3 regions of the Marinobacter sp. ES-1 genome follow, and region 1 is predicted to be linked to each of the others. Evidence: predicted binding sites of a transcription regulator. Region 1 holds the regulator's gene; each other region holds the start of a gene.
What was found. The regulator sigma-54, encoded in region 1, starts transcription at its own class of promoters, with help from an activator protein. The targets are predictions, from matches to a motif close to ANTGGCATNNANNTTGCTNT.

Region 1 (2,272 bases):
GTAGCCCTGCCGCAGCTCGTTCGATTGAATTACCCGGTAGCCTGCGCCTGAAGGCGCTTAGCCGTTACCGTGCATCCGGTCTACGTTCTTTTCCTTGTGCTTGAGGATCTGGCGGTCAAGCTTGTCCACCAGGGCATCGATTGCCGCGTACATATCCTCGTTTTCAGCCTTTGCGTGAACCTCGCCACCCACAACGTGGAGGGTAGCTTCGGCCATCTGGCGAACTTTCTCAACTTCCAGCGTCACCTGACAGTTACTGATGTGGTCGAAGTGGCGCTCAAGCTTCTCGAACTTGGTGTTGACGTAATCCTTCAGTGCAGGGGTCAGTTCTACGTGATGGCCTGAAATGTTGAGTTGCATTGGCGTCTCCTGTTGTCATCATGCCGGCGTTCCGCCGGACTGAGTACCAGAGCTTCGTGCCCCGGTGAATATTGGTAAACGATTGCCGGTAAAGGCTTAAACCAGTCGCTTGCGTTCGTTCGAGGGAGGTATGTGCATGGCCTCCCGATACTTGGCCACGGTGCGCCGGGCCACGTTGATACCCTGTTCCCCTAGCATGGCCGCAATTTTGCTGTCGCTCAACGGCTTTTTCGGGGTTTCCTCTGCAATCAGTTTCTTGATCATGGCACGAATTGCGGTAGAGGAACACTCCCCGCCTTCGGCGGTGCCCACGTGGCTGGAGAAGAAATACTTCAGCTCGAAGATGCCCCGGGGTGTGTGCATGTACTTCTGGGTGGTTACCCGGGAGATGGTGGACTCATGCATCTCCACGGCCTGGGCGATGTCCGACAGGATCAGGGGCTTCATGGCCTCCTCACCCTGGTCCAGGAAGCCTTGCTGGTGCTCGACAATGCGGGTGGCCACTTTCAGCAGGGTTTCGTTGCGGCTCTGCAGGCTCTTGATGAACCACTTGGCTTCCTGCAACTGGTCGCGCAGGTAGGTGTTGTCGGCGCTGCTGTCGGCCCGGCGAATCAGCGAGGCGTAGCTGGCGTTCACCCGGATGCGCGGGGCAATTTCCGGGTTCAGTTCCACCCGCCACCGGCCTTCATGCTTGCGCACGATCACATCGGGGATTACGTAGTCGGTATCACCGTGATCAATCACATCCCCCGGTTTCGGGTTCAGGCTGGTAATCAGCGCCAGGACTTCCCGCAACTGGTCTTCCTTCAACCGGCTGCGGCGCAGCAGCTGCGCGTAGTCACGGTTACCCAGCAGGTGCAGGAACTGGGTGACAACCTGGCGCGCCTGGCGCAGCCAGGGGGTGTCCGGTGGCAACTGGTTCAGCTGGATCAGCAGGCATTCCTGGAGGTCCCGGGCGAACACGCCTGGGGGGTCGAAATGTTGCAGCCGGTGCAGCACGGCTTCTACCTCATCCAGGTCCAGCGGGTCTTCATCGCTGTCTTCACGCAGGCCGGCGTGGATTTCGTCCAGTGGTGAGGTGAGGTAGCCCCGGTCGTCCACGGCGTCCATCAGGGCATGGGCGATAGCCTGGTCCCGTTCGCTCAGGGGGGTGAGGTTCAGCTGCCATTCCAGGTGATCCCGCAGGGTTTCCGCAGGGGAGTTGCGGGTTTCGAAATCCGAGTCGTTCTCGTCATCGTCTTTCGGAGCGCTGGCCGGGGCGGTCTGGTAGATATCTTCCCAGGCGGTATCGACCGGCAGGTCGTCAGGAATGGTGTCGGTAATGTCGTTTTCCGAGTTCCAGTCCGGCCCGTTTTCGGATTCGTCCCAGTCGTTGCTGCTTTCCGGGGCGTTGTCATCCTGGGCGCTGGCGGTTTCGTTGTGCTGGTCGTCAGAACTTTGCTGTTCGGTGGTGTCGTCCGGGCCGTGATCGTCGTCCTCGGCGGTTTCCAGCATGGGGTTGGAGTCCAGCGCCTGCTGGATTTCCTGCTGGAGATCGAGGGTAGAAAGCTGCAACAGGCGGATGGCCTGCTGCAACTGGGGCGTCATGGTCAGGCTCTGGCCCAGTTTTAGCTGTAACGAGGCTTTCATAACCATGGCTTTAGATCCATAACAGACTGGTATCCCGGTAAAAAATCGAATTTCCTTGCAAGATCTTTGCCGAGTTTACTTGTTACCGTTCTGCAACACAATCAGACCTCGGTGAAAGGGCAGGGCGCTCCGCTTAAAGGCGGAATTCGTCACCCAGATACACCTCTTTTACCTGCTGGTTGGCCAGGATGGCCTCGGAGTTGCCGGAGGCAATGATGTGGCCGCCGGACACAATGTAGGCGTTCTCGCAGATATCCAGGGTTTCCCGCACGTTATGGTCGGT
Region 2 (2,272 bases), on a different contig from region 1:
TCCAGCTGGGAGATCTGCATCTGGAACGGGCCGTCCATGTCAACAGAAGGCGCAGGCACGTGGTCAACAATCGCCTGGAACACGGCGTCCATGTTGTCCTGGAGGTCTTCATGGTCCATACCGGCAATGCCGTTCAGGGCGCTGGCGTAAACAATCGGGAAGTCCAGCTGCTCGTCGGTGGCACCCAGGTTATCGAACAGGTCAAAGACCTGGTCTACAACCCAGTCCGGGCGCGCACCCGGGCGGTCGATCTTGTTCACAACCACAATCGGACGCAGGCCCGCTGCGAAAGCTTTCTGGGTAACAAAGCGGGTTTGCGGCATGGGGCCGTCGATGGAATCCACCACCAGCAGCACACTGTCTACCATGCTCATTACCCGCTCAACTTCGCCACCGAAGTCAGCGTGGCCCGGGGTGTCTACGATGTTGATATCGTAGTCCTTCCATTTCAGCGCGGTGTTTTTTGCCAGAATGGTAATGCCACGCTCTTTTTCCTGGTCGTTGGAGTCCATAACGCGCTCGTTTTCGAGCTCTTTACGGTCCAGGGTGCCAGACTGGCGCAGCAACTGGTCAACCAGGGTGGTTTTACCGTGGTCAACGTGGGCAATGATGGCGACGTTTCTAAGCTTATCAATCACAACGGGTATCCTGCAGAAATTAGCGGCGCGCAGTATATCGAAAAGTCCATGTCGATAATATGAAGAATAGTGCCTAATATGTAACCAACCCTTCCGGCGCACTGATATCAGGCAATCCACCGGTTTTCGCACCAAAGTGGTGCGCTATTCTGGTGCAATTCCAGGCCGGCCACCGTACAGTTTTGCACACACAACGCACCAAAGCCTTGCCACTGCGCTGTTGTGGCGCAGTTACACAAAACTGGCAAGGCACTTGCTTAGTGAGGAGCAGCCGTAATTGAAAGGTAAGGGCCAAAGGCTTCTGGTAAGCTGCCTTCACCTGCAAGAGATCGGGCCTCAGCACACTGAACGATCCGGCACAACGAACACGAAATCACTACGGAGCATGCACAATGTCCAAGACGATTGATTTGATCAAAGAACACGAAGTCAAATGGGTTGACCTGCGCTTCACCGACAGCCGCGGTAAAGAACAGCACGTTACACTGCCTGCCACTGAAGTAGACGAAGACTTTTTTGCCGACGGCAAGATGTTCGACGGCTCTTCTATTTCTGGCTGGAAAGGCATCAACGAGTCCGACATGATCCTGATGCCGGTTGACGATACCGCCGTGCTGGATCCGTTCACCGAAGAAACCACCATTAACATCACCTGCAACATTGTAGAGCCGACAACCATGCAGGGTTACGAGCGCGACCCCCGCTCCGTTGCCCAGCGCGCAGAGGAATACCTGAAGTCCACCGGCATTGCCGACGGCGCCCTGTTTGGCCCGGAGCCCGAGTTCTTCATCTTTGACTCCGTGAAGTGGAAGACCGACATGCAGGGCTCCATGTACTCCCTGCACTCCGAAGAAGCCGCCTGGGTATCCGGCGAAGACTTCGACCGCAACAACATCGGCCACCGCCCGGGCGTAAAAGGCGGCTACTTCCCGGTTCCGCCGGTAGACAGCCTGCACGACCTGCGTGGCGCTATGTGTGCGGCTATGGAAAGCATGGGCCTGACCATCGAAGTGCACCACCACGAAGTGGGCACAGCCGGCCAGTGTGAAATCGGCGTTGGCCCGAACACCCTGACCCGCAAGGCAGACGAAGTTCAGATTCTGAAGTACTGCGTGCACAACGTAGCCCACGCCTACGGCAAAACCGCCACCTTCATGCCCAAGCCGGTCGTGGGTGACAACGGTTCCGGCATGCACGTACACATGTCCCTGAACAAAGACGGCAAAAACCTGTTTGCAGGTGACAGCTATGCCGGCCTGAGCGAAATGGCCCTGTACTACATCGGCGGCATCATCAAGCACTCCAAGGCCATCAACGCCTTCACCAACCCGGCCACCAACAGCTACAAGCGCCTGGTACCCGGCTTTGAAGCCCCGGTCATGCTGGCCTACTCTGCCCGTAACCGTTCCGCTTCCATCCGGATTCCGTACGTAAGCAGCCCGAAGGCACGCCGTATCGAAGTGCGCTTCCCGGACCCGGCAGCCAACCCGTACCTGGCCTTCGCCGCCCTGATGATGGCCGGCCTGGACGGCATCCAGAACAAGATCCACCCTGGCGATGCCATGGACAAGGACTTGTACGACCTGCCGAAGGAAGAAGCCATGAACATCCCGCAGGTAGCCACTACCCTGCAG
Region 3 (2,272 bases), on a different contig from region 1:
AAGTCCGGGAAGTCACTGGCGGTCATCAGGCCGTCCTCGATCAGTGACTGGGCGGCTTCGGCGTAAAGATCGCCCCGATACACCCGGGCTGCGGTCTTCATGTACCAGTCGTCGGATTTCGCCTCGGGAATCTGTCCCCAGCGACGCATCTGGCTCAGGTACCAGATCGCATCAGACGGATAGGGGTAGGTGGCGTGGTAGCGGAAGAAGACGTTGAAATCCGGTACTTCCCGGACATCGCCCTTTTCATACTCGAAGGTGCCGGTCATGGAGTTGGCAATGACTTCCCTGTCGGCCCCCACGTAGCTGGGACGCGCCAGAATGTCCACGGCGGCTTCCCGGTTGGCGTTCTGGTTTTCGTCCAGCCAGTAAGCGGCGCGGATCAGCGCCCGCAGTAAACGCAGGTGGGTGTTGGGGTATTGCTCCGCCCAGGATTCGGTCACCCCGAATACCTTTTCCGGGTTGTTGGGCCAGATTTCGTAGTCGGTAATCACCGGCACACCGATGCCCTTGAACACCGCCTGCTGGTTCCAGGGTTCACCCACGCAGTAGCCCTGGATGGTGCCCGCTTCCATGGTGGCCGGCATTTGCGGCGGTGGCGTTACGGAAAGGTGCACGTCGGCCTCGAGGGTGCCGCTGGTGTCACCGCGCTGGGGCGCGTAGAAGCCGGGATTCAGGCCACCGGCGGCCAGCCAGTAACGCAGTTCGTAATTGTGGGTGGACACCGGAAACACCATGCCCATGCGGAAGCGCTCGCCATTGGCACGGGTCTGCTCCACCACGGGCTTAAGGGCGCTGGCTGAAATCGGGTGGGCCAGACGCTCGCCTTCCATCTCCAGGTTCGGTTTCATCGCTTCCCAGACATCGTTGGACACGGTAATGCCGTTGCCGTTGAGGTCCATGCTGAAGGCGGTGATGATGTCGGCTTGGGTGCCATAGCCTATGGAGGCGCCCAGCGGCTGGCCGGCCAGCATATGCGCACCGTCCAGTTCGCCGGTGATCACCCGGTCCAGCAACACCTTCCAGTTCGCCTGGGCTTCGAGCTCCACGAACAGGCCCTCGTCCATGAAGTAGCCCTGTTCCCAGGCAACCGCCAGCGGGGCCATATCCGTGAGCTTGATGAAGCCAAGCTTCAGGTCGGGTTTCTCCGCCGGGCCAATCTCGGCCTGGGCCAGGGAACTCAGACCGATCAGGGTGGCGGTCAGTAAAGGTCGAACATAATGGTTCACTGTCTTCATCGGGATGCCTCTCGGTTCTTTCATTCCAGACGCGCAAAAAAAAGCGCCTGCCTCCGTTGCCGGAGAGCAGGCGCCGATGCCTGTAAATGAGAGCTGTGATGTCGTGATGGTTCACTAATTACTCAGCACAAGCCGTGCCATTTGGAACTATTCATGTATTTCAGTAGGTTGCGGGATCTCTGGTCGTTCAGGCAGGGGCGCCCGGTTCTGTGCCGGGGTGGTTTTGGTGCAGAAAATGGACAATTGCACCAAGGTGAACACCAATCGAGAGGCTTTCCACGGGATCTTTTTAACGGTGCAGCCTGGCTTCAACCTGCGCACCATGCGGCATTCAAGGCCCTTACAGGCATCAAAGCGTGCACTGGCCTCCTAATTGCTTTCTTTAAAGACAGACAACTCAGGCAACGAAGCCCGCCCCCGGCTCTGGAAACAGAACCCGGGAGGCGGGTTTTTTGGTTAAAAGCGAGGAACAGCATGAAACACCACGACACTCCAACGGACTCTATTGCCACCACCTGCCCCTACTGTGGTGTTGGCTGCGGTGTGCTGGCCACCTCCGGCGATGTCGGGGGCGATCGCCTGCATCCGGCTAATGGCGGCCGGCTTTGCGTCAAGGGCTCTGCCTTGCACGAGACGCTGGAGGATCCGAACCGGTTGTTGGAGCCAAAGGTCGGGGGGCGTGAGGTGACGTGGGCTGAGGCCATTGACCGGATAGCCGGGGCCATTTCTGAATCGGTGCGGGAGCATGGTCCGGAGTCGGTGGCTTTCTATCTCTCCGGGCAGTTGCTCACGGAGGATTATTACGTTGCCAACAAGCTGGCCAAGGGCTTTATCGGCACTCCGCATGTGGATACCAATTCCAGACTGTGCATGTCCTCGGCCGTTGCGGCCCACAAGCGTGCCTTTGGCGAGGACTGTGTCCCGGGCTGCTACGAGGATCTTGAGCTGGCGGACTTGCTGGTGCTTGCGGGCAGCAACGCCGCCTGGGCCCACCCGGTGCTGTACCAGCGGATGAGTGCGGCAGGTCGTCAGGG

Region 2: a site for sigma-54 is predicted at 879-898, ahead of glnA (glutamate--ammonia ligase). Genes of this name have one in related genera too.
Region 3: a site for sigma-54 is predicted at 1,361-1,380, ahead of Q668_RS15400 (CmpA/NrtA family ABC transporter substrate-binding protein). Genes of this name have one in related genera too.

What each region holds. Positions count from the first base shown of each region.
Region 1 is NZ_AXBV01000059.1:8,814-11,085, reverse strand. It holds gene hpf (ribosome hibernation promoting factor) at 58-360, opposite strand; gene Q668_RS11090 (RNA polymerase factor sigma-54) at 457-1,989, opposite strand; gene lptB (LPS export ABC transporter ATP-binding protein) at 2,123-2,272, opposite strand, start outside.
Region 2 is NZ_AXBV01000064.1:51,880-54,151, forward strand. It holds gene typA (translational GTPase TypA) at 1-638, opposite strand, end outside; gene glnA (glutamate--ammonia ligase) at 1,031-2,272, shown strand, end outside.
Region 3 is NZ_AXBV01000096.1:149,608-151,879, forward strand. It holds gene Q668_RS15400 (CmpA/NrtA family ABC transporter substrate-binding protein) at 1-1,238, opposite strand, end outside; gene Q668_RS15405 (nitrate reductase) at 1,713-2,272, shown strand, end outside.